DNA from 4 places in the Kosakonia cowanii JCM 10956 genome. Region 1 is predicted to be linked to each of the others. Evidence: predicted binding sites of a transcription regulator. Region 1 holds the regulator's gene; each other region holds the start of a gene.

The links. The regulator CRP, encoded in region 1, controls carbon source genes, mostly activating them, when cyclic AMP is high. The targets are predictions, from matches to a motif close to ATGTGANNNNNNTCACAT.
Region 2: BWI95_RS01745 (glycoside-pentoside-hexuronide (GPH):cation symporter) is a predicted target of CRP. The motif match lies at 5,027-5,044, and genes of this name have one in related genera.
Region 3: deoC (deoxyribose-phosphate aldolase) is a predicted target of CRP. The motif match lies at 2,828-2,845, and genes of this name have one in related genera.
Region 4: BWI95_RS21275 (YfcZ/YiiS family protein) is a predicted target of CRP. The motif match lies at 3,079-3,096, and genes of this name have one in related genera.

Annotation. Positions count from the first base shown of each region.
Region 1 is NZ_CP019445.1:2,083,360-2,091,492, forward strand. Features, by position in the region: gene BWI95_RS09650 (YccS/YhfK family putative transporter) at 1-1,471, opposite strand, end outside; gene crp (cAMP-activated global transcriptional regulator CRP) at 1,520-2,152, opposite strand; gene BWI95_RS09660 (OsmC family protein) at 2,462-2,866, shown strand; gene BWI95_RS09665 (phosphoribulokinase) at 2,897-3,766, opposite strand; gene BWI95_RS09670 (YheU family protein) at 3,821-4,039, opposite strand; gene BWI95_RS09675 (hydrolase) at 4,036-5,055, opposite strand; gene BWI95_RS09680 (toxic anion resistance protein) at 5,229-6,341, shown strand; gene BWI95_RS09685 (5-bromo-4-chloroindolyl phosphate hydrolysis family protein) at 6,356-7,321, shown strand; gene BWI95_RS09690 (NUDIX hydrolase) at 7,356-8,078, opposite strand.
Region 2 is NZ_CP019445.1:369,609-377,741, forward strand. Features, by position in the region: gene aceE (pyruvate dehydrogenase (acetyl-transferring), homodimeric type) at 1-2,128, opposite strand, end outside; gene pdhR (pyruvate dehydrogenase complex transcriptional repressor PdhR) at 2,304-3,068, opposite strand; gene aroP (aromatic amino acid transporter AroP) at 3,608-4,978, shown strand; gene BWI95_RS01745 (glycoside-pentoside-hexuronide (GPH):cation symporter) at 5,151-6,557, shown strand; gene BWI95_RS01750 (glycoside hydrolase family 43 protein) at 6,557-7,507, shown strand; gene ampE (beta-lactamase regulator AmpE) at 7,523-8,133, opposite strand, start outside.
Region 3 is NZ_CP019445.1:503,578-511,710, forward strand. Features, by position in the region: gene deoB (phosphopentomutase) at 1-463, opposite strand, end outside; gene deoA (thymidine phosphorylase) at 515-1,837, opposite strand; gene deoC (deoxyribose-phosphate aldolase) at 1,924-2,703, opposite strand; gene BWI95_RS02325 (TatD family hydrolase) at 2,953-3,744, opposite strand; gene BWI95_RS02330 (patatin-like phospholipase family protein) at 3,741-4,811, opposite strand; gene BWI95_RS02335 (DUF1328 domain-containing protein) at 4,930-5,091, opposite strand; gene osmY (molecular chaperone OsmY) at 5,219-5,836, opposite strand; gene prfC (peptide chain release factor 3) at 6,215-7,804, opposite strand; gene yjjG (pyrimidine 5'-nucleotidase) at 7,896-8,133, opposite strand, start outside.
Region 4 is NZ_CP019445.1:4,491,315-4,499,447, forward strand. Features, by position in the region: gene fadJ (fatty acid oxidation complex subunit alpha FadJ) at 1-1,218, opposite strand, end outside; gene fadI (acetyl-CoA C-acyltransferase FadI) at 1,215-2,525, opposite strand; gene BWI95_RS21275 (YfcZ/YiiS family protein) at 2,690-2,974, opposite strand; gene fadL (long-chain fatty acid transporter FadL) at 3,352-4,674, shown strand; gene mlaA (phospholipid-binding lipoprotein MlaA) at 4,730-5,482, opposite strand; gene BWI95_RS21295 (formate/nitrite transporter family protein) at 5,756-6,685, shown strand; gene BWI95_RS21300 (GtrA family protein) at 6,823-7,185, shown strand; gene BWI95_RS21305 (glycosyltransferase family 2 protein) at 7,182-8,114, shown strand; gene BWI95_RS21310 (DUF6056 family protein) at 8,120-8,133, shown strand, end outside.

The sequences.
Region 1 (8,133 bases):
GCGTATCGACAAGCCGGGCGAGAATAAACTGGTCGCCATTGAGCGTCAGGATTTGCAAGGTATAGACCGCTGTAATCGTGAAACCGACCGTCGCCCAGCCGTAGCTTTTGCGGATAATCAAATAGCTACTTAGGGTGATCATCAGCATCGCTGCCAGCGTAAACCCGAGCGGCACATGAAAGTGCAGCGTCATACCCGCCACCACCAGCCCCGCCAGCGTACCGGCGGCACGGTTCACAATGCGTACGCGGGTCGCGCCATAACCGTTCTGCGTCACCACCATCACCGTCATCATGATCCAGTAAGGTTTCGGCAGATTTAATGCGCTGCCCATCAGGCTGGCGATACTGAGCATCACGCTGATGCGCGCCGCATTGCGCAGAGCGGCCGATTTCAGTGACAGATAGCTTTTTAGCGCCGGGATCAGCGGCAGGCGCTCCTGCTTATCCTCCATCAAATCGCGAATATAGAGCGGGCGCTGGGTGCGCAGCACGCGGGCGATGCGGCTAAAGTGCCAGGCGCAAAACTGCCCAACCGGATTATCAGGATGCTGACGGGCAATTTTTTCCAGCGCACCGACCTGCTTCTCCATGGTGAAGCGGGTCGGGTAGCGGTGATAGAGAATGTCATCTGCCAGCACGCGCAGACGAGCCGCGACGGTTTGCGCATTCCAGCGAATCACCTGCTCGGCATGGGTTCGCTCGACAAGCTTCTGCACCTTTTCCGGCTGATGCAGGCTGACAGAGATATGCTCCTGCAGATCCAGCGCGACCTGAAAGACGCGCAGCAGGCGCTTGTAATCGTTGTTCTGATTGGCCGCCAGCATATGCAACTGCTGGTAACACTGGCTAATCAGATCCACCGCTTTCTGCTGGCGGTCGAGCAGCGGCGGCAGCGCGGTTTCCGGATCGATGTGCTGGGTTAACAGGCTATATTTCGCTTCGCAATAGTCCGCCAGTTGTCGGTAGAGCAAGCTGAGAGATTCACGCAGCGGCTGTTCGCGCCACAGCCAGAACCAGAACCAGTTAAACAGCCCGTACCACAAGGTACCGAGGGTGTAGATCAGCAGCGGCTCCCACACCGGCATGTTCCCGGCGAGGCTGAGGGTAAAGATGGCGGCGATCAGCGAGGCCGGCAGCAGGCGACCATGCAGCGTGCTGATTTCGCCCGTTACGCCGAGCAGCAGGGTTAACACTGTCATGATCACCGGCAGGGGAAGATTTTCCGCCAGCAGAAGCTGCACCGCCAGGCTACAGCCGGCAAACAGCGAGCCGCCGATAATCAGGCGTTTGAAGAAGCGTTTATGCGGGGTATCGAGGCCCGCGATATTGCAGCAGGCGGGAACCAGCGAGAAGAGTAGACCCTGTTGCAGATGGCCGAGCAGCAGCCCAACCGCCACAGGCAGGCATAACACCAGCGTTTGTCGCAGTGCGTAGTTGATTTCGGGGTGATAAATCAGCCTGCGCCACATGGGAAAACAAAAACGGCGCACCGCATAAGCGATGCGCCATTTTGCAGATTAACGCGTACCGTAGACGACGATAGTTTTACCGTGGGCAGAGATCAGGTTTTGATCTTCGAGCATTTTCAGAATGCGGCCAACCGTTTCGCGGGAGCAACCGACGATCTGACCGATCTCCTGACGGGTAATTTTAATTTGCATACCGTCCGGGTGGGTCATCGCGTCCGGCTGTTTCGCCAGGTTCAGCAGAGTCTGAGCAATACGGCCGGTCACGTCGAGGAACGCCAGGTTGCCGACTTTCTCCGAGGTCACCTGCAGGCGGCGCGCCATCTGCGAGGAGAGGCGCATCAGAATATCCGGATTCACCTGGATAAGCTGACGGAATTTTTTGTAGGAGATCTCCGCCACTTCACAGGCGGTCTTGGCGCGAACCCAGGCGCTACGCTCCTGACCTTCTTCAAACAGGCCCAGTTCACCAATAAAATCGCCCTGGTTGAGGTAAGAGAGGATCATCTCTTTACCCTCTTCATCCTTGATGAGCACTGCCACTGAGCCTTTAACGATGTAATACAGCGTTTCCGCTTTTTCACCCTGGTGAATCAGCGTGCTCTTCGACGGGTACTTATGAATATGGCAATGAGACAAGAACCATTCGAGAGTCGGGTCTGTTTGCGGTTTGCCAAGCACCATGCGCGATTATCCTCTGTTATAAGCTGGCTCCAGAAACGGCGTGAATCATTCAGCTTCTGGGGTTGCAATCAAAGCTTCCCAAATCCCGGGAAGTGGACCGTCAGCGACATCTGCGGTCTCTAATGTATGATATCCCTTGCGTACATTCGTAACGTCAATGTTTCTCTGTAGCATGTAGACTGTTTTAGCATAGCTTTTGGCGCCTGTCTCCTGGTGTCTCGCTTCAGCATGACGCAGGTCGCCTTCCGTTGCGCGTTTTGTTATGTACGCGTAATCTGTGAAAAAATTTGCCATACCGGAGTGATGAACATGCAGGCACGAGTGAAATGGGTTGAAGGGTTAACGTTCCTTGGTGAGTCCGCTTCCGGCCACCAAATCCTGATGGATGGCAACTCCGGGGACAAAGCTCCCAGCCCGATGGAGATGGTCTTAATGGCCGCCGGTGGGTGCAGCGCCATCGACGTGGTGTCGATCCTGCAAAAAGGGCGTCATGACGTGACCGACTGCGAAGTGAAGCTGACCTCCGAGCGCCGGGAAGAAGCGCCGCGCTACTTTACCCATATCAACCTGCACTTCATCGTTACTGGCAAAGCACTGAAAGACGCTGCCGTCTCCCGCGCGGTCGATCTCTCGGCTGAGAAGTACTGCTCCGTGGCGCTGATGCTGGAAAAAGCGGTCAAGATTACCCACTCCTTCGAGGTGATCGAGGCCTGATTAGCCCGCCCGGCGGCGCTTTCCGCCGGGTTATTTAATCTTTTTGCCTTCCATCAGCCGCTGCACCAGCGGCGTCATAATCAGCTCCATCGCCAGCCCCATTTTGCCGCCCGGCACCACCAGCGTATCCATATGTGAGATAAACGATCCCTGCAACATTGCCAGCAGCCACGGATAATCGATCCCCTCCAGATTGCGGAAGTGAATGACCACAAAGCTCTCATCCAGAGAAGGAATGCCTTTGGCGGCGAAGGGGTTTGAGGTATCGACAGTGGGAACGCGCTGGAAGTTGAGATGGGTGCGGGAAAACTGCGGCGTGATGTAGTTGATGTAATCTTCCATTGAGCGCACCACCGAATCCATCACCGCTTCCCGGGAGTGGCCGCGCTCGCTGGTGTCGCGGATCATCTTCTGGATCCACTCCAGGTTAACGATAGGCACCACGCCCACCAGCAGATCAACGTGGCGCGCCACATCATGCTGCGGCGTCACCACTCCGCCGTGCAGCCCTTCGTAGAACAACACATCGGTTGGTTCCGGCAGTGGTTGCCAGGGGGTAAAAGTTCCTGGCACCTGATTCCACGGCACGGCTTCATCATAGGTGTGGAGATATTTGCGCGCCTGGCCCTGGCCGCTCTGGCCATACTCGCTGAAGGTCTGCTCCAGCAGGCCGAAATCGTTCGCTTCCGGGCCAAAGTAGCTGATATGCCGCCCGAGATCGCGGGCTTTGCGGATCGCCATATCCATTTCCGGACGGGTATAACGATGGAAGCTGTCGCCTTCCACCTCCGCCGCATGCATGTTGAGCTGGGCGAAAATCTTACGGAAGGCGAGGCTGGTGGTGGTGGTTCCCGCGCCGCTGGAGCCAGTGACGGCGATGACCGGATGTTTGGCGGACATAGCAACTCCCTGAAGAAAAGCTGTTGTTCAGTATCAAAGCCGCCCGGCGTCCGGTTATTCGTGGAACTGTCCGCGCGGCATAATATTCACCGTTTCGTGCAGTTCTGACCATACCAGAACGGCCTCGCCGCGCTGCAATTGCCGTTTTACGTCGGCGACCTTTTGTTCAAGCGAACGCTCATGTTCACCATAATCGGTGCCTTCGCGCAAGACAAAGCTCTCAATCAGATTGTCGAGCGTGTCGGCGTCGAGTTCTTGCCACGGAATAATCATGATGCTCCCAGATAAGCGGATAACCAGTCCGGAATGCGCGTTTCAAGCCACATCTCCGGGCGACGCAGCGTGCCGCCGACAAAGCCGACGTGCCCGCCATGTTCCGTCAGTTGATACTCAATATTAGCGGGTAATTGCGCAAGATCGGGGATGACGTGATGATCCATAAACGGATCATCCTTGGCGTGAATGATAAGCGTCGGTTTACGAATCTGCGGCAGCAGCGGCATAGCGCTACAGCGGCGATAGTAATCAAGTGCATCGTCGAAGCCGTGGATTTTCGAGGTGATCACATCATCGAAATCGCGAATGCGCCGCATTTTACGCAGCACTTCCATGGTTGTTGGCAGCGAGCCGGGATAGGCGCGCAGTTTCCGCGCGGCATTGGCCTTCAGCAGGTTGAGCAAATAACGCTGATAAACGCGCGTGAAGCCCTTATCCATATGATAACTGCACGCTTCCAGCACCAGCGGGGCCGAGACAATCACCGCCGCATCGAGGGGCAGAACGTCATCCGCTTTCGCCAGCAGGCAGCCGAGCATATTCCCGCCCAGCGAATATCCCACCGCCGCGGTCGGCGCCTCGCCAAGCTCCTGACGCAGCCAGGTGAGAAACCAGGTGCCGTCCTCTGTTTCGCCGGAGTGATAGATGCGGTTCAGGCGATTCGGGATCCCACTACAGCCGCGAAAATGCATCACTACGCCCAGCCAGCCGCGCTGTTTCGCCGCATTGATCAGGCCGTGCGCATAGGGGCTGTGCAGGCTGCCCTCCAGGCCATGAAACACCACCAGCCGCGGTTTATGCCGCGCCTGATTCGGCTCTTCGCTCCACGCGAGATCGACAAAATCCCCGTCCGGCAGTTCAAGGCGCTGCCACCAGGGTTCAAACGCGACGCGACGGCGTATAAGACGCGGCAGCATGGTCTGAAGATGTGGGTTGCTTGCGCCACGCATCGGTTGGAAGGTGGAGGCAACGCGTTGATCTGCATCGAGAAGTGCAGGTGTAATTTCTGCCATTTCATCAAAATAGGTAGGTAAATAGGCGGTTATTATACTTGCTAATAATTGGCCTGTTTAATACTTTGCTGCTGTTGTACCGTATTGACCCACTAAGGCAGCGGCAAAAAGACGTATTACAACCCACGCTGACACTGCGCCTGCCTGCAATTTCACCTTCAAGGACACTTATTATGACGGACATTACTTCGTCTGGCCTGACGGCAGCGCAGCCATTAAATGATTTGCCGCAGACGGATAATTTAACCCCCGAGCAGCAGACGCAAATCCAGGCGATTGTTAAAGAGATCGATATTTACGATCCGGCCTATTCGCTCGGTTTCGGTGCGAAAACCATGCAAACGATGTCGCAATTCTCTGATTCCCTCATGCAGCAAGTGCGGGCAAAAGATGCGGGCGTCATCGGTGCGCAACTTACCGATCTCCTGCAAAAAATTAAGCAGGTTGATATTAGCGCCTTTGAGCAAAAGCCGGGTTTTCTGGCCTCGCTACCCTTCGTGGGATCGATCTTTAACCGCATTGAGCGCACCATGCTGGAGTACAAAACGCTTTCAGCTCAGGTGGAAGATATTACGGATAAGCTGAATAACGCGATGGTCGACCTGCTGCGTAATATCTCGACGCTGCAGATCCTGTTTGAGCGCAACCGCGATGTTTTCCAGCAAATTACCCTGCACGTTATCGCCGGTAAGCAACGACTGGAGCAGATAAAACAGGAAGAGCTGCCCGCTCTGCAAGCGCAGGCCGCGTCCGATCCGATGATTGCCCAGCGCGTGCGTGACCTGCTCGACGGTATTTCGCGTTTTGAGCGTCGTCTGCATGATTTGATGCTGTCGCGCACCATTGCTATGCAGAGCGCGCCGCAAATCCGCCTGATGCAGAGCAACAGCCAGTCGCTGGCGGAAAAGATCCAGAGCAGCATTCTCTCCACCATTCCGGTGTGGAAAAACCAGATTGCCTTATCGCTCTCTTTGCAGACCCAGCGCCAGGCAGCGAAGCTGCAAAAAGAGGTTGCTGATACCACTAATGACCTGCTGCGCCGCAACGCCGAGATGCTGCAGACCGGTACAATTGAGACCGCCCGCGAAGTCGAGCGCTCAGTGGTGGATATCGAGACGCTGCGCGATGTGCAGTCACGCCTGCTTAACACCATTGAAGAGTCCGTGAAGATCGCGACCGATGCACGCCAGCGCCGTCAGGAAGTGGAAAAAGAGCTGGGCACGATGGAAACCGATCTGCGCATGCGCCTTGCTGCCATCGCCAGCGGTAATCAGGCACAGGCCTGAGTCAGGAAAAGAGAATGAGCAATAAAATTACTGACGCACTGGATAAAATCTACAGCAACCGCGTAAACCGGGTCATTATTCAGATCGTCCTCTGCTTCCTGGGATTCATTTATGGCAGCCAGAAAGCGAAAGAGGTGCTCGATCCATCTGATGTTCCTGTGCTAATGCAGATCCTGGCATGGTGCAGTTTTGTCTTGCTGGCTCGCACACTCTTTTATGATCGCATTGCGCTGGGAATAGGTGCCTTCGCAGGCTTTGTCTGGCTGATGTTTTACGATGCAGCGACGATGCCATTTGCTGCGGGCACGGCCGCGATGGTGGTGCACGCTTACCGAAGCCGCTACTCGCTGGGACGCATTCATGTCTGGTATCTGTTTGTGTGGCTATTTGCGGCAACGGCGTACGCCAACGTTAATGGTGCCTTTTCAACGGTATTGGGCTTGTTGTTCTGGTTTATCCTGATTGGCGGCATAGTGTTTCGCAAAATACACCTCAAGCGCCAGGCGCGCGAAGCACACGAACTTGAGCTGCACATTGCGCATATGGAAAAGCTTAAGCAAGCTAGCCAAAACCCCGTTGAGGAACCGTCATCGCTCGAGCAGCAAATCTATCGGCTGGTAAATAAGTACACCTTACCCGATACGCTGGTTGTTCATCTGAAAGGCATTGTCACACTGGCAGAAAAGATCCTGCAGTGCATGAAGTCTGATCCCAGAGATGTTGGGCCGGGGAGGCGTTTTCTTGAGCGCTATTTGCCGCTTCTGGAAAAGATTGCCGCCAGGGGGCAGATACTTTCCGAACAACTCAGTGACGAGGCGCAACGGCAAAAGGCGATAACAGAGCTGGCGGTAGTGCTTGAACGCGTTGAGCGCGCGTTTATGCAGCAGCATCAGGCTCTGCTGGAGAATGACTCGCTTGATTTAGACGCGGAGTTACTGACCTTAGACAATATGCTGAAAGCGGATGGCTTCGGTAAATAACACACGCAGCACCCGTTGTTCAACGGGTGCTGCTTTAGCTGTCTGCCAGCAGGTTGCGCGAAAAGAGGTGGATATCAACATCCGCTTTACGTCGCCACAAACGGGCTTTCCGCGCGCCGGTCGCCACGCTCTCCCCGGTCTCTTCAAACATGCCGGAGGCTTCAAAACGGCGGATCAGGCTTTTGCGCTGAATCGGCTGGCCGAGAATGATCTCCGTCGCTTCCTGCAGCTGGCTCTGCGTAAAGGTCTCAGGCAAACAGTAAACGGGCAGTAACGAATACATCGTTTTCTGCCGCAAGCGGCGCAGCGCGGCGTGGATTATCTCGCCGTGATCGAAGGCCAGTTCGCGCTCATTAAGTTCGGCCACCGGCACCCATTTAGCATCGCTGACGCTTACGATATGCGGCGCGCAGGCGACCCACGAAATAAGCGCATACCAGGCAACGGTCAAACTCCAGCCGCGCGGATCGCGATCCGGGCCGGAGAAGGTATCCAGCTGTTCAAGCCACGAGGGCGAGACGCCGGTTTTTTCCGTCAACTTGCGCAGCGCCGTGGCGCGGGTAGAGCTATCCTGCGCCATATCAATAAAGCCACCGGGCAATCCCCAGCGCCCTTGTTGCGGCTGGCTGGCGCGCTCGACCAACAACACGCAGAGCGTCTGCTGATGCAGGCTAAACAGCACGCTATCGACCGTCACCAGCGGCGAGGGAAAACGACTCGGATCGTAAGAATCCAGATACTCTGCTTCGCTGATCATCACTGACTCACCTCATTTCACACGCAGCAAGTTTATCAGCCTACCCTGGTGCGGC
Region 2 (8,133 bases), 1.7 Mb from region 1:
TACCTTCCTCGGCGCCTTCCGGCATTGCCGGCATGTGGTAGTTTTCGTTCAGCGTGGTGATGTAGTAGTAAACGTTCTCTTGTTTCTCGCCGTACATGCGCTGCAGACCGTCATGCATGATGACCGCAACTTCGTAAGCGTAAGACGGATCGTAAGAGATACAGTTCGGGATAGTCAGCGACTGAATGTGGCTGTGACCATCTTCGTGCTGCAGACCTTCACCGTTCAGCGTCGTACGACCAGAAGTACCACCTACCAGGAAGCCGCGAGCCTGCTGGTCGCCGGCCTGCCAGCACAGGTCACCGATACGCTGGAAACCGAACATCGAGTAGTAGATGTAGAACGGAATCATCGGCAGGTTGTTGGTGCTGTAAGAGGTCGCAGCCGCCAGCCAGGATGCGCCAGCACCCAGTTCGTTGATACCTTCCTGCAGGATCTGACCTTTCTCGTCTTCTTTGTAGTAAGCAACCTGCTCACGGTCCTGCGGGGTGTACTGCTGGCCGTTCGGGCTGTAAATACCAATCTGACGGAACAGACCTTCCATACCGAAGGTACGCGCTTCATCGGCGATGATCGGAACCAGGCGATCTTTGATCGACTTGTTCTTCAGCATCACGTTCAGGGCACGAACGAAGGCGATGGTGGTGGAGATCTCTTTGTTCTGCTCTTCCAGCAGCTGAGAGAAGTCTTCCAGCGCAGGCAGATCCAGTTTTTCGGTGAAGTTCGGCTGACGTGACGGCAGGTAGCCTTTCAGCGCCTGGCGACGTTCGTGCAGATATTTGTGCTCTTCAGAGCCTTCAGCGAAGGTGAGGTAAGAGAGTTTTTCAACTTGCTCATCGGTCACCGGAACATTGAAGCGGTCGCGGATATAACGCACGCCGTCCATGTTCATTTTCTTCACCTGGTGGGCGATGTTTTTACCTTCGGCGGTGTCGCCCATGCCATAACCTTTAACGGTGTGGGCCAGGATGACAGTTGCTTTGCCTTTGGTTTCTTGCGCTTTTTTCAGTGCAGCGTAGATTTTCTTCGGATCGTGACCACCACGGTTCAGTGCCCAGATCTGCTCGTCGCTCCAGTCTGCAACCAGTGCGGCGGTTTCCGGGTATTTACCGAAGAAGTGCTCGCGAACGTACGCACCATCTTTCGATTTGAAGGTCTGGTAGTCGCCGTCAACGGTTTCGTTCATCAGCTGGATCAGTTTACCGCTGGTGTCTTTACGCAGCAGTTCGTCCCAACGAGAACCCCACATCACCTTGATTACGTTCCAGCCAGCACCTGCGAAGATGCCTTCCAGTTCGTTGATGATTTTGCCGTTACCGGTAACCGGGCCATCAAGACGCTGCAGGTTACAGTTGATGATGAAGCAGAGGTTGTCCAGCTTCTCACGGGTCGCGATGGTGATCGCACCTTTGGATTCCGGCTCATCCATCTCGCCATCGCCGAGGAAGGCGTAAACGGTCTGTTCAGAGGTATCTTTCAGACCACGGTGTTCCAGATATTTCAGGAACTTCGCCTGATAGATGGCACCAATCGGGCCCAGCCCCATGGAAACGGTCGGGAACTGCCAGAATTCCGGCATCAGTTTCGGGTGCGGATAAGAAGAGAGGCCTTTACCGTGAACTTCCTGACGGAAGTTGTTCATCTGCTCTTCAGTCAGACGACCTTCAACAAATGCACGTGCGTACACGCCCGGAGAGATGTGGCCCTGGAAGTACACCAGATCGCCGCCGTCTTTCTCGTTACGAGCGCGGAAGAAGTGGTTGAAGCAGACTTCGTAAATGGTTGCGGAAGACTGGAAGGAGGCCATGTGGCCGCCAAGCTCGAGGTCTTTTTTAGACGCACGCAGAACCGTCATGATTGCGTTCCAGCGGATAGCTGAACGAATACGGCGTTCCAGTTCCAGATTGCCCGGGTATTCCGGTTCATCTTCAACGGCAATAGTGTTTACGTAGTTGCTCGCCCCTGTGCCAGCTGCCACTTTCACACCGCCTTTGCGGGCTTCAGAAAGGAGCTGGTCAATCAGATACTGAGCACGCTCAACACCTTCTTCACGGATGACCGATTCGATCGCCTGTAGCCAGTCGCGAGTTTCGATCGGATCCACGTCATTTTGTAAACGTTCTGACATGGGGGGTATTCCTTATCTATCTAATCGTTGATTGTCTGGAACCTGTCCCATTGCACTCTGACGGCCTGTAAAGGTTCGTAAAAGTGCAATAAGACAGGTTCTGCGTTTAGTTGCCGCGCTCTAAAAGTTGGCGCTGTTGTTACAACTCTTCCGGCACAATTTGCGCCAGAAAATTCTAATTCTTGCGCTGCTCCAGCCGACGCAGAGAGCGTTCACGACGACTCTGTTCACGGCTGCGATCCAGCAAAATCTCTTCAATAAACGCCAGATGGCGGTGCGACGCTTCACGCGCCTCTTCCGGTTTGCCAGCCATGATCGCGGCGAAGATACTCGCACGATGGTTGCTGACCAGCGGTAGCATCTCGCGGCGGGCGTAGAGCAGTTCGAAGTTTTGACGAACGTTCTGCGCCAGCATCGGCTCCATGCAGCGTAGCAGATGAAGCAGGACTACATTATGTGCCGCTTCCGTTACGGCGATTTGATACTGCACGACCGCGCTGGACTCCGCGTCCAGATCGCCCGACTGTTGAGCCAGCTCAATAGCGCGATGCAGCTCGCCAATCCGCACTTTGTCTTCGTCGGTGCTGCGAAGCGCCGCGTAATAAGCAGCAATGCCTTCCAGTGCATGGCGCGTTTCGAGAAGATCAAATTGGGATTCGGGATGATCGGTCAGAAGCTCGACCAGCGGATCGCTGAAGCTCTGCCACAGACTGCTTTGGACAAAGGTCCCGCCACCCTGGCGACGTAGGAGCAGGCCTTTCGCTTCGAGACGCTGGATGGCCTCGCGCAGTGAAGGACGAGAAACGTCGAACTGTTTGGCCAGTTCGCGCTCTGGAGGAAGTTTTTCACCGGGACGGAGTGTGCCCTCGAGAATCAAAAACTCCAGTTGCTGCTCAATCACATCGGAAAGTTTAGGTTGGCGGATTTTGCTGTAGGCCATTGTTCCCTGTCTCTGCCACTCGCCCGGAGTAAATTGGTCTTACCAATTTCATATTGTTGACGCTAAAGTAACAAAGTATTCACCTTCTGTCCATACAGGTTTTGATTGAAATCAGGAAACCACGCACATTTTAACAAGCAAAGAGAAATGGCGTTTCAAAGATGTAACCTTACGCAAATGACTCGTTTACCCCTTAAGAGTGAGTTTTAACTTTCCCGAAACGCAAATTACTGAATGTGAACCGATTCAGTCGGTTTATAGATGATTTTTTATTCACTTCTGATGAATAAAAAGAGGGGTGTTTTGGTATGAGGGGGTAAGAGGGTTATTTGCGGGCGTTCTTTTTTTCGTCAGCTCGTCATAGACGCGTCATAAAGCAGATGCATTCCCGTTCGCTTACCACTATTCTTTGGCATGCGAAAGGTCTCAAGTCAAAATCATCCTGCCGCTTCGTAAAGCAAAAAATACATATAAATGGAACTTATTCATTACACGCTTAAACATAGCGTAAACATAATAACCACACACGAGGTTTCATAATGGAAGGTCAACAGCACGGCGATCAGCTAAAGCGCGGCCTTAAGAACCGCCATATACAGCTTATCGCGCTGGGCGGTGCTATTGGGACTGGGCTGTTTCTGGGCAGCGCGTCAGTCATCCAGTCGGCCGGTCCCGGCATTATTCTCGGCTACGCCATTGCCGGTTTTATCGCGTTTCTGATTATGCGCCAGCTCGGTGAGATGGTGGTCGAAGAGCCGGTTGCCGGCTCCTTCAGCCATTTCGCTTACAAATACTGGGGCAGTTTTGCCGGCTTCGCCTCCGGCTGGAACTACTGGGTGCTCTACGTGCTGGTCGCCATGGCCGAACTGACGGCGGTCGGTAAATATGTCCAGTTCTGGTGGCCGGAAATCCCTACCTGGGCTTCCGCTGCCGTCTTCTTTGTCGTTATCAACGCCATCAACCTGACCAACGTAAAAGTGTTCGGCGAGATGGAGTTCTGGTTTGCCATTATCAAAGTGGTGGCCGTGGTGGCGATGATCCTCTTCGGCGGCTGGCTGCTGTTTAGCGACAGCGCAGGCCCGCAGGCGACGGTTCGCAACTTATGGGAACAGGGCGGCTTCCTGCCGCACGGCATCGGCGGCCTGGTAATGATGATGGCGATCATCATGTTCTCCTTCGGCGGGCTGGAGCTGGTCGGTATCACCGCGGCGGAAGCGGATAACCCGGAGCAGAGCATTCCCAAAGCGACCAACCAGGTTATCTACCGCATTCTGATCTTCTATATCGGCTCGCTGGCTGTGCTGCTCTCCCTGCTGCCGTGGACCCGCGTAACGGCTGACACCAGCCCGTTTGTACTGATCTTCCATGAACTTGGCGACTCCTTTGTAGCCAATGCGCTGAATATCGTGGTACTGACGGCGGCGCTGTCGGTCTACAACAGCTGCGTTTACTGCAACAGTCGCATGCTGTTTGGCCTGGCCAAACAGGGCAACGCGCCGAAGATGCTGCAAAAAACCGACAAGCGCGGCGTGCCGGTCAACACCATCCTCGTCTCCGCGCTCTTCACCGCGCTCTGCGTGCTGATCAACTACCTCGCACCGGAATCCGCCTTTGGGCTGCTGATGGCGCTGGTGGTCTCCGCGCTGGTGATTAACTGGGCGATGATTAGCCTCGCGCACATGCGTTTTCGTCGTGCGAAGCAGCAACAGGGCGTCAAACCGCGCTTCCCGGCGCTCTTCTACCCGCTGGGGAACTGGATCTGCCTGATCTTTATGGCGGCAGTGCTGGTTATCATGGTGATGACGCCGGGTATGGCGATCTCCGTGTGGCTCATCCCGGTATGGATTGCCATTCTTGGCGTCGGTTACCTGGTACGACAGAAAAATGCAAAAGCGGTAAAAGCACACTGATCCCCTTCTGCCCTCCCCTCTCCCGCCCGGGAGAGGGTTGTTAAACCAATGTTAACTTCCTCACACTTTCCTTTACGTAGCTATATTGTCCATCTCTGCGGCGTGATCCTGCTACGCAAATAAAAATTTACGGGCGAATAATCGAACTCATACCTCAGAGGGAGACCCGTCGATGGACACCACTAAACTGTCTGTTAAAGAGAAGATTGGTTATGGCATGGGCGACGCCGGATGCAACATCATCTTTGGCGCCATCATGCTGTTTGTGAACTATTTCTACACCGATATCTTCGGTCTAGCTCCCGCGCTGGTTGGCGTGCTGCTGCTGTCGATTCGCGTTATTGATGCCATTACCGACCCGTTAATGGGCGCGCTGGCTGACCGCACGCAAAGCAAATATGGCCGTTTTCGCCCGTGGCTACTGTGGATTGCGGTGCCTTACGCGGTCTTTAGCGTGCTGATGTTTACCACGCCGGAGTGGACCTACAGCAGCAAAGTTATCTATGCCTTTGTCACCTACTTCCTGCTCTCCCTCACCTACACCGCCATTAACATTCCCTACTGCTCACTGGGCGGCGTTATCACCAACGATCCGAAAGAGCGCGTGGCCTGCCAGTCTTACCGCTTTGTGATGGTTGGTATCGCGACGCTGCTGCTGTCGCTGACGCTGCTGCCAATGGCGGAGTGGTTTGGCGGCGCGGATAAAGCCAAAGGCTATCAGATGGCGATGACGGTGCTGGCATTTATCGGCATGTGTATGTTCCTGTACTGCTTTGCTACGGTGCGCGAGCGTGTGCGCCCGGCGGTGCCGACCAATGACGATCTGAAGAAAGATTTCCGCGACGTGTGGAAGAACGATCAGTGGGTGCGCATTCTGCTGCTGACGCTGTGCAACGTCTGCCCCGGCTTTATCCGTATGGCCGCCACCATGTACTACGTCACCTGGGTGATGCAGGAGAGCACCCACTTCGCCACGCTGTTTATCAGCCTTGGCGTGGTCGGCATGATGTTCGGTAGCATGCTGGCAAAAGTGCTGACCGACCGCTGGTGCAAACTGAAAGTCTTCTTCTGGACCAATATCGCGCTGGCGATTTTCTCCTGCGGCTTCTACTTCCTTGACCCGCGCGCGACGGTGATGATTGCGGTGCTCTACTTCCTGCTCAACATCCTGCACCAGATCCCCTCCCCGCTGCACTGGTCGCTGATGGCCGATGTCGATGACTACGGCGAGTGGAAAACCGGCAAACGTATCACCGGCATCAGCTTTTCCGGCAACCTCTTCTTCCTGAAAGTCGGGCTGGCGGTAGCGGGCGCGATGGTTGGTTTCCTGCTCTCCTGGTATGGCTACGACGCCGGTGCCAAACAGCAGAGCGCCAGCGCTATCAACGGCATTATGCTGCTGTTTACGGTGATCCCGGGCGTCGGTTATCTCATCACCGCAGGCGTTGTCCGTCTGTTGAAAGTAGACCGTGAATTGATGAAACAGATCCAGGCGGATCTGGAAAAACGCCGCATTAACTACCACGAACTGAGCGACAGCCAGAGCGTACCGGCGGCGAAAAACGTAAGGAATGCATAATGAAAACCTGGCCGAACCCCTTTATTGAACAGCGCGCAGACCCGTTTATTCTGCGCCACGACGAACACTACTACTTTGTCGCCTCGGTGCCGGAGTACGACCGCCTCGAGATCCGCCGCGCCGCCACGCTCGACGGGCTGCGCAGCGCCAAAGGAGTGGTCGTGTGGCGTAAACCGCAAAGCGGGCCGATGAGCGAGCTTATCTGGGCACCCGAACTGCATCATATTGAGGGCAAATGGTATTTGTACTTTGCCGCCGCCGGAACAAAGGCGCTCGATAAGCTGAATATGTTCCAGCACCGCATGTTTGTGCTGGAGTGCGCAGACGCCGATCCGCTCAGCGGAGAGTGGGTTGAAAAAGGCCAGGTTAAGACGCCATTCGACACCTTTGCGCTGGATGCCACCACCTTTGTGCATCAGGGCAAGCGCTGGTATTTGTGGGCGCAAAAAGCGCCGGATATTGCGGGCAACTCCAATCTCTATCTGGCGGAGATGGAAAACCCGTGGACGCTGAAAGGCGAGCCGGTGATGTTAAGCAAACCGGAGTTCGAGTGGGAGTGCCGCGGCTTTCTGGTTAACGAAGGCCCGGCAGTGCTGTTTCACGAAGATAAGCTCTTTATCAGCTACTCCGCCAGCGCAACGGACGAGAACTACTGCATGGGGCTGCTGTGGATCGATCTCGACGCCAACCCGCTTGCGCCACAAAACTGGCATAAATCGCCAGAGCCGGTGTTTAAAACCAGTTATGAAAACCGCCAGTATGGCCCGGGACACAACAGCTTTACGCAGACGCCGGAGGGGGAAGATGTGCTGGTGTATCACGCGCGTAACTACACCGAAATTGAGGGCGATCCGCTCTACGATCCTAACCGCCATACGCGGCTGAAAACGATTCGCTGGCAGGAAAACGGGATGCCTGATTTCGGCATCCCGGCGGCGGATAATCAGTAAACCGGCGGCACGCGGTTACATCAGCGTGCCGTAAATCGTCAGTAACGCCACCACCACGACCACGGCAAACGAGGTCTTCTTCGCCATCGACACCGCCGCTTTCGGCGTGGCGACCTTATCATGATGCGGCTCGCGCGCCAGCGAGAACTGCGCCAGCCGCGTTAACACATGGTATTGCGAGGTGTGGGTATCACCGAGCGAGGCAAACCAGGCCGGCAGTGCTTTCTCACCATGACCAATCAACGCATAGACCACGCCCGCAAGGCGCACCGGCACCCAATCGAGCAGATGTAAAATCGCGTCGATGCCCGATTGCTGCCGCTCGGTCGGCGTCTGGAAGCGCGCCAGCCAATACTGCCAGGCGCGCAAAAAGGCATACCCGGCCAGCAATACTGGCCCCCAGGGGCCACCCACCACAAACCAGAAGAGCGGCGCGAGATAGAAGCGGAAGTTGATCCACAGCAGCGCATTCTGCAATTCGCGCAGGAACTCGCGCTCGTCGCAACCGGGCGGCACGCCGTGAATCAGCGTCAGCTCACTGGCCATCGCCATATGGGCGCGGCTGTCGTTTCGCGCCGCCGCTTTCAGATAGGCATGGTAGTGCAACCGCACTTTGCCCGCGCCGA
Region 3 (8,133 bases), 1.6 Mb from region 1:
GGTCAAGAATGACCGTCCCGGAGGAGTGGCAGTTGCCGAGATAACCCGGCAGGTTAGCGCGCTCGACCAGCTTATCCAGCAGTTCCTGCGGGAAGCTGTTTTCGGTATCGCTGAAGTAGCCCCAGTCGAAAAGTACTGGTACACCGGCGATTTCCCAGTGGCCTGACGGCGTATCTTTCCCGGAAGAGAGTTCATGCGCCCAGGCATACGCGCCAATAATCTCGGCGTTGCCGTCCATACCGGCAGGAATCGCGCCGGTTGCGCCTTCGTGGGCTTTCGCAAGCCCGAGGCGAGTGAGATTCGGTAGATTAAGCGGACCTTTGCGCCCGGTATCTGCTTCACCTTTCGCACAGGCTTCAGCGATGTGGCCGAGAGTGTCGGAACCCGCGTCGCCGAAGCGATCCGCGTCTTCTGTCGCGCCGATGCCGAAAGAGTCCAGCACCATGATAAATGCACGTTTCATATGTTCTCCGTACCTTGTGCTTTGAAAAAAAGCGATCAGATCAGTATACCGCTATTCAGTTATGCGGCGATAGACCGTCGGTGTCTCTTTTGGTGCGCGGTCGCTCACACTTATTGCCGCTTTCACCACCTGTGCGGCGCTCTGCCAGCTGGCTTCATCTTTGGCGTGAATAATGGCGAGCGGACGTTGGCCGTCAACCTGCTCGCCGAGGCGCACCATGTCGGTTAAGCCAACGCTGTAATCAATGGTATCGGACGCCTGGCGGCGACCACCGCCCAGCGTGACCACCGCCATACCCAGTTCGCGGGTATCCATTGCGCTGACAAACCCTTCATCGTCGGCGTACACCGCTTTGCTCAGGGTTGCCGTCGGTAAATAGCGATCGTAGTGCTCAACAAAATCATGCGGACCTTTCTGCGCGGCGACCATGCGCCCGAAAATCTCGGCCGCTTTACCGTTATCCAGCACCGCCTGCAATTTCGCGCGCGCGTCAGCGTCATCTTTTGCAAGGTTACCGGAGATGAGCATTTCGGCGCTGAGGGCCATTGTCACCTCAAACAGACGCGGATTACGGTATTCGCCCGTCAGGAACTGCACCGCTTCGCGCACTTCCACCGCGTTACCGGCGCTGGAGGCCAGCACCTGATTCATGTCGGTCAGCAGCGCGGTCGTACGCACGCCTGCACCGTTGGCAACGCCCACAATCGCTTCCGCCAGCTGTTCTGAACGCTCATAGGTCGGCATAAACGCCCCGCTGCCCACCTTCACATCCATCACCAGCGCATCAAGCCCTTCCGCCAGTTTTTTGGCGAGGATCGAGGCGGTGATCAGCGGAATGGAGTCAACGGTGGCGGTGATATCGCGGGTGGCGTAGAAGCGCTTATCTGCCGGTGCCAGCGAGTTGGTCTGGCCGATAATCGCCACGCCAACCTCTTTGATGATGTCGCGAAAACGCTGGTCGGAGGGGAAAATATCAAAGCCCGGAATCGCTTCCAGCTTATCGAGCGTGCCGCCCGTATGGCCGAGGCCGCGCCCGGAGATCATCGGGATATAGCCGCCGCAGGCCGCCACCATCGGGCCGAGCATCAACGATGTCACATCGCCAACGCCGCCGGTGGAGTGCTTATCCACCACCGGGCCATTAAGATCGAGGCTTTTCCAGTCAAGCACGGTACCGGAATCACGCATCGCCATAGTCAGCGAGACGCGCTCCGGCATGGTCATATCGTGGAAGAAAATGGTCATCGCCAACGCGGCGATTTGCCCTTCAGAAACGGTGTTATCGCGAATTCCGTTGATAAAGAAACGGATTTCTTCATCACTCAGCGCGATGCCATCGCGTTTTTTACGAATAATTTCTTGAGCGAGAAACAAGGTAACCCCCTGAGGATAGAGAGGGCCGGGCAACGGATTCAGCCCGGCAATATGGCGAATGATGGCGCAGCGCCATCAGGCGATCATCAGTAAGCGCTGCCGCTTTTGCCGTCGCCGTGACCGAGCGCTTTCAGCAGGCTCGCCAGCAGGCTGGACGCGCCAAAGCGGTAGTGACGCGCATCGGCCCAGTCGGTGCCAAACAGCTCATCGGCAATCGCCAGGTACTGCTGCGCATCTTCCGCCGTACGCACGCCGCCCGCCGGTTTAAAACCCACGCTTTTTTCCACGCTCATATCGCGGATCACTTCCAGCATGATGCGCGCGCTCTCAGGCGTGGCGTTGACCGGCACTTTACCGGTGGAAGTTTTAATAAAATCTGCTCCGGCGTTGATGGAGATTTCAGAGGCTTTGCGGATTAATGCTTCCTCTTTCAGCTCACCGGTTTCGATGATCACTTTCAGCAGTACATTCGCCGCCGCACAGGCCTCTTTACACGCTTTCACCAGATCGAAACCGATCTGCTCGTTACCGGCGATCAGCGCGCGGTATGGGAAAACGACGTCCACTTCGTCCGCGCCGTAGGCGATGGCCGCGCGGGTTTCCGCCAGCGCAATCCCGATATCGTCATTACCGTGCGGGAAGTTGGTGACGGTAGCGATGCGGATCTCTGGCGTCCCCTGCTCGTTCAGGGTCTTACGCGCAATCGGGATAAAACGCGGATAGATGCAGATCGCGGCAGTGTTGCCGACCGGGGTTTTCGCCTGATGGCACAGCGCAATGACTTTCTCATTGGTGTCGTCATCATTCAGGGTGGTCAGGTCCATCAGTTTCAGCGCGCGCAGGCTGCTGGCAGTTAAATCAGTCATATTCTCTCCGACGGCATAATGCCGGTTTCAGTTCGGTTTTGTGAGTATTCTAACATTCACTCACAATTACACTTCGACACGCATCACAGTTAGCAAAAAGTTTGCTTACGCTTGCATAACTGCAACGAGACATTGATCAAATTATTCCGGCACGGGTAGAGGGCAACGCGCAAAAGAAGCCGCGGACACCCACGCCATTTGAATGTGAGAATTTTAACACAGGAGAGTGTGCCTGCCGACGAAAAAGCGTTACAGCCGCGAATCAGGCAGAGCGAAGAGCCGTTGGGTATTGTGAAACAGCGCGTTAGCAATCACATCCGGCGCTTCCGGGCGCAGCTCGCAGAGGGTTGCAAATACGTTTGCCGCCCGCTCCGGGCGATTGGGCTGCCCCTGAAAACCGTTGAGCGGCATATCGGGCGCGTCGGTTTCAAGCAGCAGCGAGGCGAGCGGCAGTTGCGCCATCACATCGCGGGTTTTACTGGCGCGCGGATAGGTAATGGTGCCGCCGACGCCGATACAGTAGCCAAGATCGATAAAGCGCTGCGCCTGTTGCAGACTGCCGGCAAAGCCGTGCACCACGCCAGTTCGCGGCAGGTTATGCTTTTTCAGCTGCATCGCCAGCTTGTCATGGGTGCGGCGGGAGTGAAGAAGGACCGGCAAATCATAGCGCTTCGCCATTTTTAGCTGCGCATCAAGCAGTTCCTGCTGGCGCTCAAACTGCGGATTATCGCGATAAAGGTCAAGGCCGATTTCGCCAATGGCGATCACCTTCTCAGGGCGGGTGGCAAGCAGCGCATCCAGTTGCTCGAGGCTCTGCTGCGTATGCTCCTCCACCACAATCGGGTGCAGGCCCAGCGCGGCATAGAGGGCGTGATACTGCTGCGCAAGGTTGCAGACACGGTCAAAATAGCGGGCGGCGATGGCGGGCACAATAATACGCTCAACGCCCGCCTCTGCCGCGCGGGCGATACTGGCTGCTTCATCACCTTTGAAGGGTTCAAAATCGAAATGGCAGTGGGTATCGATAAAGCGAAAACTCACGCGCTGTCCTCGTTATTGAGCGAAATATCATTGGCCTCCGGCGCGGTCACCAGCGGTAGATCAAGCGCGTCGTTCGCCACTTCGGCGGGCGGCACCACGCGCGTTGTAGGCGCAACCACCGGCGTATAGCGCAGCAGCGGCGGCGTCTCGGCCAGCAATTTACCCACCGTTGCCAGGAAGTAGCGCCCGCATAAGCGGCCAATTTTATAATCTTCCCGCAGCGCCGGTAAACGGCTGCCGAGCGCCATGCTTTTTAACAGCTTTGGCGGGTAGATTTCGATGATGCGCAGCTTGCCCGGCGGGGACTCAATAAACTGCTGCGTGGCGAGATAGCTCTTCTCATGATGCTGCACCAGGTTGACCAGCGACTGCAGGCTGCTTTCGCCGAGCCAACGCTCCATACGCTTAAACCACTGCGGCGTGTAATACATCTGCGACGGCACGGTGCGGATCACCACGATGGTGTCGGCCCCGCGACGCGCGGCTTCCTGCACCGGGATTGCGTCGCTGACGCCACCGTCCAGATAGTTGACGCCACTCAGCGCCACGCCGGTGCGATAGAAGCCTGGAATGGCACTTGAGGCGCGGATCAGGTCGAGCCATGTCTGGTGATTAGGTAAAAAATACTCCGCCGAATAATCATCCTGGCGGCAGGCGCACATGTAAAAGGCTTTGCCGGCGTCAAAAGCACGTACGCCATGATCCATTGCCAGTGGCATCTCCGTCGCGGTGGCGTTAACCAGCCAGTCAAGATCGATAAGGTTGCCGCCGCGCACGAAACGCAGCGGATCGAAAAATTCCCGTCGCGTGGTGTAGCGCATAATCACTTTACGCGCGTAACCCGGTTGGTTGCAGACATACGCCGACAGATTCTGCGCGCCGGCAGAGGTACCAAAGAAGAGATCGAAAGGGTTGAAGTCGGCGCGCATAAACTCATCCAGCACGCCCGCGGTAAAGATGCCGCGCTGGCCGCCGCCTTCGCACACCAGTGCCAGACGTCCCGGTCGAAACGGTTTCAGCGCCAGCGGCGCAATATTGCCGAGCGTGATGGGAATATGTTGCCCCACTTCGTTTTCCTTTTAAGCAAATGTCACAACAAAGTAGCGCAATATTTAAGTCCCTGAAACAGCAAAGCCAGTCACGAGGACTGGCTTTAATGTAACCGAAGTTTAAGCGTGTTAAACGCTACGGGCGCCGACGACCCATGAACAGGCTGACCAGGAACAGAACGATACCAACGATGAAGACGATTTTCGCCGCACCAGCTGCTGTACCTGCCAAACCACCAAAGCCCAGAGCGGCGGCAATTAACGCGATAACCAGAAAAATAATGCCCCAACGAAACATAAAACTCTCCTTAACCATAGTTAATGTCGACCGCAAGCGATGGGCTCTCAGATGCCCATCCGCGATGTTTCCTGCTAAGTATCTATCGCGCCCGGACATCGCCAGGCGCGGATTTTTTCACGTACTCTTATTTAACTTTCAGGTCGTTCTTCACGCTTTTCACGCCATCAACTGCTTTGGCGATGCTTTCAGCGCGCTCACTTTGAGCCTTGGACTCTACCGTGCCGGATAACTGAACAACGCCGTCAGTGGTTTCCACTTTCACCATACGGGACGGGACGTTTTCATCGGCCAGCAGCTTCGCTTTGATTTCGCTGGTGGTGGCGGTATCACCCGCGTAACCTTTTGCAGTGCTCTCTTTCGCATCGCGAACGTGCAGTTTGTCGCTTACAGAAGCCACACCTTCTACACCTTTCGCCACGGAAACCGCCTCTTCAGCCTGTTTCTGGCTTTCGACGAAACCGCTCAGGGTTACCACTTTTTTGTCCGTTTTCACGGAGATATCGGTGCTTTTAATGCTTTCATGATCGACCAGTGCTGCTTTCACTTTTGCAGTAATGGTACTGTCGTCCATGAATCCACCGACTTTATTCATAGAGCTATCAATTTTGTCCCCTGCACTGGACGCGGTGCTTTGCGCTTTATCAGTGGTGGTTTCCGCCGCCAGGGCAGAACCCGTGGTCAGAACAGAGCCCAGCGTAATAGCCAGCAGGGTTTTAGAAAGAGTCAGCTTTGTCATAGTCATCGATGTTATTCCTGTATGTTTGCCCACCATTTGGGCTGAAGCAGCAAGAAGCTGCCAACTGCTGCGGTGAAACTCACCGTATCAACGTCAATGGTTGCGATCACATTCCGGCAAATCGCTGCGCTGATGCAGTTGTTAATGTTATCTGGTGATTAGTTGAGTGGATAAAAGACCATTAAACACGCATTGAACAGTACTTTCAGCCACACACCTTGTCATCACTTTGTTAAATATAGATCACTCTCGACAAAGATCCTGTTGGAGTGCGTAAAAAGCGAGCAACAGACAGAAAAAGCGAGGGTTTTAAGAACTTTCCGCAAGAAACGGCAGGGGAGAAAAGAGGCCGGAGCGCAGCGTCTGACGCGCTCCGTAGAGGGATTAGTGTTCGCGGGTTTTGTGGAAGGTCACTTCCGGGTAACGCTCTTGTGTCAGGTTGAGGTTAACCATGGTCGGCGCGATGTAGGTCAGGTTATCGCCGCCATCGAGCGCCAGCTGGATCTCGTTCTTACGTTTAAACTCTTCGAACTTCTTCACGTCGCTGCTCTCCACCCAACGGGCAGTTGCCACGTTGACGGACTCATAGACCGCTTCGACGTTGTATTCGCTCTTCAGACGCGCTACCACCACATCAAACTGCAGCACACCCACCGCGCCGACAATCAGATCGTTGTTGGCAATCGGGCGGAAGACCTGCACCGCGCCCTCTTCTGAAAGCTGAACCAGACCTTTAAGCAGCTGTTTCTGCTTCAGCGGGTCGCGCAGGCGAATACGGCGGAAGAGCTCAGGGGCAAAGTTCGGGATGCCGGTGAACTTCATCATTTCACCCTGCGTGAAGGTGTCGCCAATCTGAATGGTGCCATGGTTATGCAGGCCGATGATGTCGCCCGGGTAGGCCTCTTCAACGTGCGAGCGGTCGCCCGCCATAAAGGTCAGCGCATCGGAGATCACCACATCTTTACCGGTGCGCACCTGGCGCAGCTTCATCCCTTTTTCGTAACGCCCGGAAACCACGCGCATAAAGGCAACGCGGTCGCGGTGCTTCGGATCCATGTTGGCCTGGATCTTAAAGACAAAGCCGGTGAACTTCTCATCGTCCGCTTTCACTTCACGCACGTCGGTTTTACGCGGCATCGGCGCCGGTGCCCACTCAACTAAGCCATCCAGCATATGATCGACGCCAAAGTTACCGAGCGCGGTGCCGAAGAAGACTGGCGTCAGCGCGCCGCTCAGGAAAAGCTCCTGGTCGAACTCGTTGGAAGCACCCTGCACCAGTTCCAGCTCATCGCGCAGCTGCTGGGCCAGATCCTCGCCGACAGCGGCATCCAGCTCCGGGTTATCCAGCCCTTTGACGATGCGCACTTCCTGGATGGTGTGGCCTTTACCGGTCTGGTAAAGGTAGGTTTCATCTTTATAGAGGTGGTAAACCCCTTTGAACAGCTTGCCGCAGCCAATCGGCCAGGTGATCGGCGCGCAGGCAATCTTCAGCTCGCTCTCGACTTCATCCAGCAGCTCCATCGGATCGCGGATGTCACGGTCGAGTTTGTTCATAAAGGTGAGGATCGGCGTATCGCGCAGACGGGTCACTTCCATCAGCTTACGGGTACGATCTTCGACGCCCTTCGCCGCATCGATCACCATCAGACAGCAGTCAACGGCGGTTAGGGTGCGGTAGGTATCTTCGGAGAAGTCTTCGTGCCCAGGGGTGTCGAGCAGGTTGATCAGGTTCTCGCGGTACGGGAACTGCATCACGGACGTGGTGATGGAGATACCACGCTGCTTCTCCATCTCCATCCAGTCAGATTTTGCATGCTGGTTGGAGCCACGGCCTTTTACAGTCCCGGCGGTCTGGATCGCCTGTCCGAACAGCAGCACCTTTTCGGTGATGGTAGTTTTACCGGCATCGGGGTGCGAGATGATAGCGAACGTGCGGCGCTTCGCCACCTCTTGGTAATAAGGAGACAACGTCATAATTGAGATCTTCTGTGTAATTGCGCGGCACTGAGCCCCGCGTTAAAGACGAAAAATGCGGCTATTGTACTCAACGGTTGAGTGCAGACAATCAATGTTTACACAGGAGTTGCTCCAGTTCGTTCAGGGACGTTACCGTCCAGGTCGGGTTGATACCTTCAGGCAGCGCGCGGTTGTGGGCATTGAGCCAGCAGGTCGATAGCCCCGCGTTGATGCCGCCCAGAATATCCGACTCCGCCGTGTCGCCAACCATTAAGACGCGATCGCGGGATGGGTTACCGGCCTGCTTCAGTGCGTACTCAAAGATACGCGGATCCGGTTTAGCCACG
Region 4 (8,133 bases), 2.2 Mb from region 1:
CATCTTCTGTTTGAGGGAGAGATCTTCAAATACCGCTTCGATCACCACATCACGATGCGCAAAGCCGCGGTAATCAAGCGAGCCGGAGATCTTCGCCATCTGGCTGTCGCGCTCGCCGGGTTTGATAAAGCGGCGACGCACCTTTTTATCCAACTCCTGCCAGCTGTACTTCAGCGCATGGTTAATGCCTTTCGCATTAATATCTTTAATGCGAACCGGCAACCCGCCCTTGCTGGCAGTAACATAAGCGATGCCGCCGCCCATCAGCCCGCCGCCGAGAATGCCGACGGTGTGCAGCGGCGCGGCGGCAACGGTGCTACCGGGATCTTTTTTGATGTCGGTCGAGGCAAAGAAGATGTTACGCAGCGCCTGCGACTGCGGCGTCATCGCCAGCTGACCAAAGGCGCGCGCTTCCGCCTCATAACCGCTGCTACGCCCCTGCGCCAGGCCGGTCTCAATCACCGATAAAATGCGTGGTGCGGCAGGATAGTTACCATGGGTTTTCTGTTCGGTGCGCTTCGCCGCCATCTTAAACAGCAGCGTACGGCCGAGCGGCCCGGCGAGAATGCGTTCGCGCACCGGTAAACGGCGGCTGAGCGGGCGCTCCTGCTGCGCCAGTTCGACTGCGGTTTCCAGCAGAATATCGTGCGGCACCACATCATCCACCAGCCCCACTTTCAGCGCCTGACGCGCACGAAGCTGTTTGCCGGTCAGGATCATCTCAAGCGCAGTGCTGACACCGACAAGCCGCGGCAAACGCTGGGTGCCGCCGGAGCCGGGCAGCAAGCCGAGCTGCACTTCCGGCAGGCCAAGAATGGTTTTGCCATCGTCCGAGCAGACGCGGCGATGACAGGCCAGCGCCAGCTCCAGCCCGCCGCCAAGACAGGCACCGTGGATGGCGGCAACAACCGGGATCGGCAGAGCATGGATCTCCGCCATGATCTTCTGCCCCTGCAGGGCCAGCTCTTCCGCCTCTTTCGCGCTCTGGCAGCGCCCAATCATGTTGATATCGGCACCAGCAATAAAGTTGTCCGCCTTCGCCGAAATAAACACCACACCGCGCAGAGCGCGGTTATCACGGATCGCTTTTAAGATGGTGCGCACCTGTGCGCCGAACTCCGCTTTCAGGGTGTTCATCTTTTCATTGGGTACATCGATGGTAACGACCGCGACATTGTCGGGGCGCACATTAAGGGTAAACGCAGAAACCGTCATTATTCCGCCTCCAGAACCATTGCCGCGCCTAATCCTCCCGCCGCGCAGGCGGTGACCAGACCGAAACCGCCGCCGCGACGCCGCAGCTCATGCAGGGTTTGCGTGATCATCCGCGCGCCGGTGGCGGCAAAGGGGTGACCATAGGCAATCGAGCCGCCAAGCACGTTAAATTTGCTCTCATCCACCTCGCCGGTGGCCTGCGAACGCCCCAGCACTTCACGGGCAAAACGATCGCTGGCCATCAGTTTCAGGTTGGTTAAGGTCTGGGCGGCAAAGGCTTCATGCATATCAAACAGAGTGAGATCGGCCAGGGTTAACCCGGCGCGATCCAGCGCCAGCGGCGTCGCCCAGGCCGGGCCGAGCAGCATATCTTTCTGCACGCCAATTGCCGTAAAGGCGTAGCTGCGCAGATAGCCCAGCGGCACAAGGCCCAGCTCTCTGGCGCGTGATTCGGTCATTAAAATCACCGCCGCCGCGCCATCGGTAAGCGGCGTGCTGTTGGCTGCCGTGACGGTGCCATGTTTGCGGTCAAAAGCCGGGCGTAGTTTGGCGTAATCGGCGAGGCTGGAGTTGCCGCGCACGTTATTGTCCTGCCCGATGGGATCGCGGAACGGTGGCGCGTAGGCGGTCATCACCTCCTCAGCCAGTTTGCCCTCGGCCCAGGCCTGAGCGGCGAACTGGTGAGAGCGGTGCGCCAGCGCATCCTGTTCCTGACGGCTAATGGCGTAGGTTTTCGCCATCTGTTCGGCGGTATCGCCCATGCGCAGGCCGGTCGAGTACTCGGCGACCGCAGGCGGAACGGGCAGCAGATCGCGCAGACGCAGGCGCGAGAAGAGTTTGAGTTTCTGCCCGACGGTGCGCGCTTTGTTGGCATCCACCAGCACGCGCGCCAGTTTTTTACTGACGCCAATAGGCAGTACAGAAGAGGAGTCCGCCCCTCCGGCGATACCCGCGCGGATGGTGCCAGCCAGCAAGCTTTCCGTTACGTTCGCCACCGCCTGGAAACTGGTCGCGCAGGCGCGGCTGACGCTATAGGCGTCGGTGTGCACACTCATGCCGGTGCCGAGCACGATTTCACGCGCGATATTCGGCGCTTCCGGCATCTGCACCACCTGGCCGAAGACCAGTTGTTCAATCACTTCGGGGGGAATTTCGTTGCGCGCCAGCATCTCCCCCACCACCATTTTGCCGAGATCGATCGCCGGCACGCCGTGAAAGGCGGTCGCCTGACGGACAAATGGGGTTCGTAACCCGCAGACAATGGCAATACGGTCGCCCTGACGGGTGACAAGCGGTAACGCCTGACTCATAACACTCCCCTGTTAACAACGGAATCGATAAAGTGGTCTGACCTGATAACAGTCTTAACCAATCTTTTACATTTAGCCAATGACAGGGAGGAAAAAATGCGAGCTAAGGCACAGATAAACGGATAAAAAAACGCTCCCGCAGGGGGGAGCGTTGAGCGCGGGGTTTAGCGCAGACCGAGCTGGAAAATGAGGGTTTCCGCTTCGCAGGCGAAAACAAAATCGATATCAATTTTAACGCCGTCTGCCACTTCGGTGAAAGTCGGAGTGATTTCACACGGTTCAGACTCGACGCTACGTGCTTTGGCGGTCAGTGCCGCCAGCGTCTCTTCGGCGTCGGCGCGGTTAGCGAATACGCGGCTGTAGGAGGCGGTACAGTCGGAGTTGTCCATAATGGTTCCGACATCCATACAGCAGCAAACCGGGGTTTCATCAGCACTGCATTTACTCATAGAAGATTTCCTCTAAATTTGCACCCTGGGTACCAGGTCAAGATTGCACATATTTTACGCCGCCGCGCAGGGTCGCTCCAGTCGTTAATCGCCGGAACCGCCTTAAGTGACCGAAATCACAATTAAAAATGATCTAAAACAAAAACTACCGAAAACGGGGATCCGTGCTACGGCTAAATTTGCCACGCAGATCCCGTTTCGGAGATCACAATTGAAAAATCTTGATTACATACTTGCAACATTAGTTCTGGTCAGACCTATACTCTCGCCACTGGTCTGATTTCTCTGCGGTAGCTCAGACCCTACACTTCGCGCTTCTTTAACAAGGCGTAAGAAAGTTTGTATAAAAATAACTCGCTTCGAATGAGGTTATGGTCATGAGCCAGAAAACCCGTTTTACCAAGTCTGCTCTGGCAGTCGCAGTGGCACTCGTTTCTACCCAGGCCTGGTCCGCAGGCTTTCAACTCAACGAATTCTCCGCCTCCGGCCTCGGTCGCGCTTACTCTGGTGAAGGCGCGATTGCTGATGATGCGGGCAACGCCAGCCGTAACCCGGCACTGATCACTATGTTTGATCGCCCGACCTTCTCCGGCGGCGCGGTGTTTGTCGATCCTGGCGTAGATGTAACCGGACGCTCTGCGATTGGCAACAACGCCAGTCAGGATAATATTGCACCGACAGCATGGGTGCCGAACCTGCACTTTGTTGCGCCGATTAACGATCAGTTTGGCTGGGGCGCATCCGTCACCTCCAACTACGGTCTGGCGACAGAGTTCAACAACAACTACACGGCTGGCTCAATGGGCGGTAAAACCGACCTTGAAACCCTGAACCTGAACCTCAGCGGCGCATACCGTCTTGATAACAACTGGAGCTTCGGCCTCGGTTTCGACGCTGTCTATGCACGCGCGAAAATTGAACGCTACGCGGGCGATCTGCCGCAGCAGGTTGACGCCGCGACGGGCGGTGCATTTGGCCTTAGCGGGCTGATTCCGCCAGATACCCAGATTGCGCATCTGAAAGGCAACGAGTGGGGCTTTGGCTGGAACGCCGGCATTCTGTATGAGCTGGATAAAAATAACCGTTGGGGTCTGACTTATCGCTCGGAAGTGAAAGTTGATTTCGATGGCGACTATAAGAGCAGCCTGCCGACAGCAGTGAATACGCTGGCACCCGCGCTCGGTCTGAACGGCCTGCCTTTTGCTACAGGCGGCGCGACGATTCCAGGTTCACTGACGCTTAACCTGCCGGAAATGTGGGAAGTATCGGGTTATAACCGTGTCGATCCGCAGTGGGCAATCCACTACAGCCTCGCTTACACCAGCTGGAGCCAGTTCCAGCAGCTGAAAGCGACGGGTAACCAGGGTCAGCAGCTCTTCTATAAAGAAGAGGGCTTTAAAGACGCCTACCGTATCGCACTCGGTACCACCTATTACATGGATGATAACTGGACCTTCCGCGGCGGTATCGCCTTTGATGACAGCCCGGTTCCGGCTGACAAACGCTCTATCTCCATTCCGGACCAGGATCGCCTGTGGCTGAGCACCGGTGCAACCTATGCATTTAATAAAGATGCATCAGTGGATGTCGGCGTCTCCTATATGCACGGTCAGAAAGTGAAGTTCACCGAAGGGCCGTACACTTTCAAATCTGAAGGTCGCGCCTGGCTGTACGGTGCCAACTTTAACTACGCCTTCTGATAAGCGCGTAGCGATAAAAAAAGGTGAGCTTCTGGCTCACCTTTTTTATTGGCTTTTATTCCGAGTCGATATCTTTTAAATCACCCTCAATCGCCTGTGCGTTCGGGTTCTCCTGCGGCTTCAGCTTACCGCCGTTGGCGATAAAGTCATGGCGCTGGAAGTAGGCTTCACGCACAAGGATATAGGGATCGGAGGACTGGCGCAGCAGGCCGTCGGAGTCAAGCAGTTGGGCACGCGATTCGATGCCTTCAACCGTCCATTTACCAACGGAGAGCGGCCAGGTGAGCCAGGAGAGCACCGGATAGAGCGTATCCGCCATATCGCCGCCATCTTCACGCAGGGTGAAGCTGCCATAGAACGGCAGTTGCATGTACGGGCCGTAACCCATGCCGTAGTGGCCCAGCGTGCTACCAAAACGGTGCGGCTCTTCGCGCTGCAGTTTCGGGTTTGACATCCCGGCCACATCCATCAAGCCGCCCATCCCCAATACGGTATTAAGGAAGAAGCGGGTGAAGTGAACCATCCCCTGATAAGGATTACCCTGCAGGAAGTAGTTCGCCATCACTGCCGGCTCTTCAAGGTTACTGGTGAAGTTGCTTAACCCGTTACGCGCCGGCTGCGGCACATAATCACGCCAGGCAACGGCAACCGGTCTGACAACATAGGGATCCAGCACATTGAAGTTGAAGTTATACATGGTGCGGTTAAACCCTTCTAACGGGTCCGAGCGCCCTTGCGTCTCGTTCGAGCTGGCGCAGCCGACCAGCACAGTGGTGGCCAGCGCAAGCGCCGACAGGCGGTATTTCATCATTCTCTCCCTGCAGAATACGGCCTTCTTCGAGGCCATTCATCAAATGCAACGCATTGTAACAGCGCGTCTTATGATGTCTATGTCGTGGACTGTGTGATTCACTTCAGCATAGCCGCAGTTGCCGGTGCGGCGTGTTAATAATCTTATACATTGTTTCCAGGCAATCTATCGCCTTTTTTGCTCTTCACTATAATTTCGGAGGATACCGCCCTGAATACAGGGAGAAAGCCGCTACGCTTAACGCACAAAAATCAATGAAGTGAGGCCTTCGTGGACAAAATAGAAGAAGAGAAGATCGACCAGCACAGCGATGATATGAAAGTCGAAAGCGAAGAGAAGCAGCGCGGCGAGGAGATAGAGGTTGATGAGGAGCATCTGCCCTCGCGGGCGATGGCGATCCATGAACATATTCGTCAGGATGGCGAAAAAGAGATGGAGCGCGACGCAATGGCGCTCTTCTGGTCAGCGATTGCCGCAGGCTTATCGATGGGCGCATCGTTACTGGCAAAGGGCATTTTTCATGTCCAGCTGGAGGGCATTCCCGGCGGTTTTTTGCTGGAAAACCTCGGTTACACCTTCGGCTTTATTATCGTCATTATGGCGCGTCAGCAACTCTTTACGGAGAACACCGTCACCGCCGTTCTGCCAGTAATGCAAAACCCAAGCTGGAAAAATATGGGCCTGCTCGGGCGGCTATGGGGCGTGGTGCTGCTGGGTAACCTGGTCGGTACCGCCGTTGCCGCATTCGCCTTTGAGTATATGCCGATCTTCGATGAGCCAACCCGCGACGCCTTTGTCAAAATCGGCATGGACGTGATGAAAAACACGCCGCTGGAGATGTTCTCCAACGCGATTATCTCCGGCTGGATCATCGCCACCATGGTCTGGATGTTCCCGGCAGCGGGTGCGTCAAAACTGGTGGTGATTATTTTAATGACCTGGCTGATAGCACTCGGCGACACCACCCATATCGTGGTCGGTGCCGTAGAGATCTTCTACCTGGTATTTAACGGTACGCTGCACTGGAGCGAATTCCTGTGGCCCTTCGCCCTGCCGACGCTCGCCGGGAATATTTGCGGCGGCACCTTTATTTTCGCCCTGCTCAGCCATGCACAGATCCGCAACGATATGAGCACCGCCCGCAAAGCGGAGGCGAAAGCCAAAGCGAAAGAGGAGAAACAAGCGCGTGGTGAGGCGTAATTTGTCAGCGACTGATAAATTACGGTGATATATCACATTGAGCAGTGAGCGCTGATTATCGCGGACTGGCACCCTCTAATGACCTTCCAGGGGTTGTCTGCTACACTCGCGGCATCAGCGACTCATTGCTCAGAATTATGTTTAAACGATTTTCTACTTACGCCTCTATTGGTTTATTAAATACCGCGCTGCACTGGCTTATTTTTTGTCTGTGCGTTTATGGTTTCTCCACGCGCCAGGCGCTGGCTAACCTTGCCGGCTTTATTGTTGCGGTCAGTTTCAGTTTTTTCGCGAATGCGAAATTCACCTTCAAATCATCAACCACTACCGGGCGTTACCTGATGTATGTCGGATTTATGGGCATGCTAAGCGTGGCAGTCGGCTGGCTTGCCGACAAATCCGGCATGCCGCCCATCGTGACGCTGATTCTCTTTTCCGCTATCAGCCTGGTATGCGGCTTCGCCTGGTCAAAGTTAATTGTTTTCAGGGATGCAAAATGAAAATCTCTTTGGTGGTGCCCGTCTTTAATGAAGAAGAGGCGATACCCATCTTTTATAAAACGGTGCGCGGCTTTGACGCGTTAAAGCCCTATACCGTAGAACTGGTTTTTATTAATGATGGCAGCAAAGATGCCACTGAAACCATTATTAATACCCTCGCGCTCTCCGATCCGCTGGTCGTGCCGTTATCTTTTACGCGTAATTTCGGCAAAGAGCCGGCGTTATTTGCCGGGCTTGAGCACGCAACGGGAGAGGCCATTATCCCGATAGATGTCGATTTGCAGGATCCAGTTGAGGTCATTCCCCATCTGATTACTAAATGGCAGGCGGGTGCCGATATGGTGCTGGCGAAGCGTAGCGATCGCTCAACCGATGGCCGCATGAAGCGCAAATCAGCAGAGTGGTTTTATAAGCTGCACAATAAAATCAGCTATCCGCAGATAGAAGAGAACGTCGGTGATTTTCGCCTGATGTCGCGGGAGGTCGTAGAAAATATCAAACTGCTTTCCGAACGTAATCTGTTTATGAAAGGCATCCTTTCTTGGGTTGGCGGCAACACCGATATTGTTGAATATATTCGCGCTGACCGCGTGGCCGGTAAGTCAAAATTCAATGGCTGGAAACTGTGGAATCTTGCGCTTGATGGCATCACCAGTTTCTCCACCTTCCCGCTGCGTATCTGGACCTATATCGGTCTTAGCGTCTCGTTGCTCTCCTTTTTCTACGCCATCTGGATGGTGATCGATAAGTTGTTATGGGGAAATCCGGTACCCGGTTATCCCTCTTTGATGACGGCGATCCTCTTTTTAGGCGGTATTCAGCTTATCGGCATAGGTATTCTTGGTGAATATATGGGACGCGTTTATACCGAAGTGAAAGAGAGACCGCGTTATCTAATTAAGAACAGAAAAAGAACCCTGGAACGTTAATTATTATGTTAGAGAAATC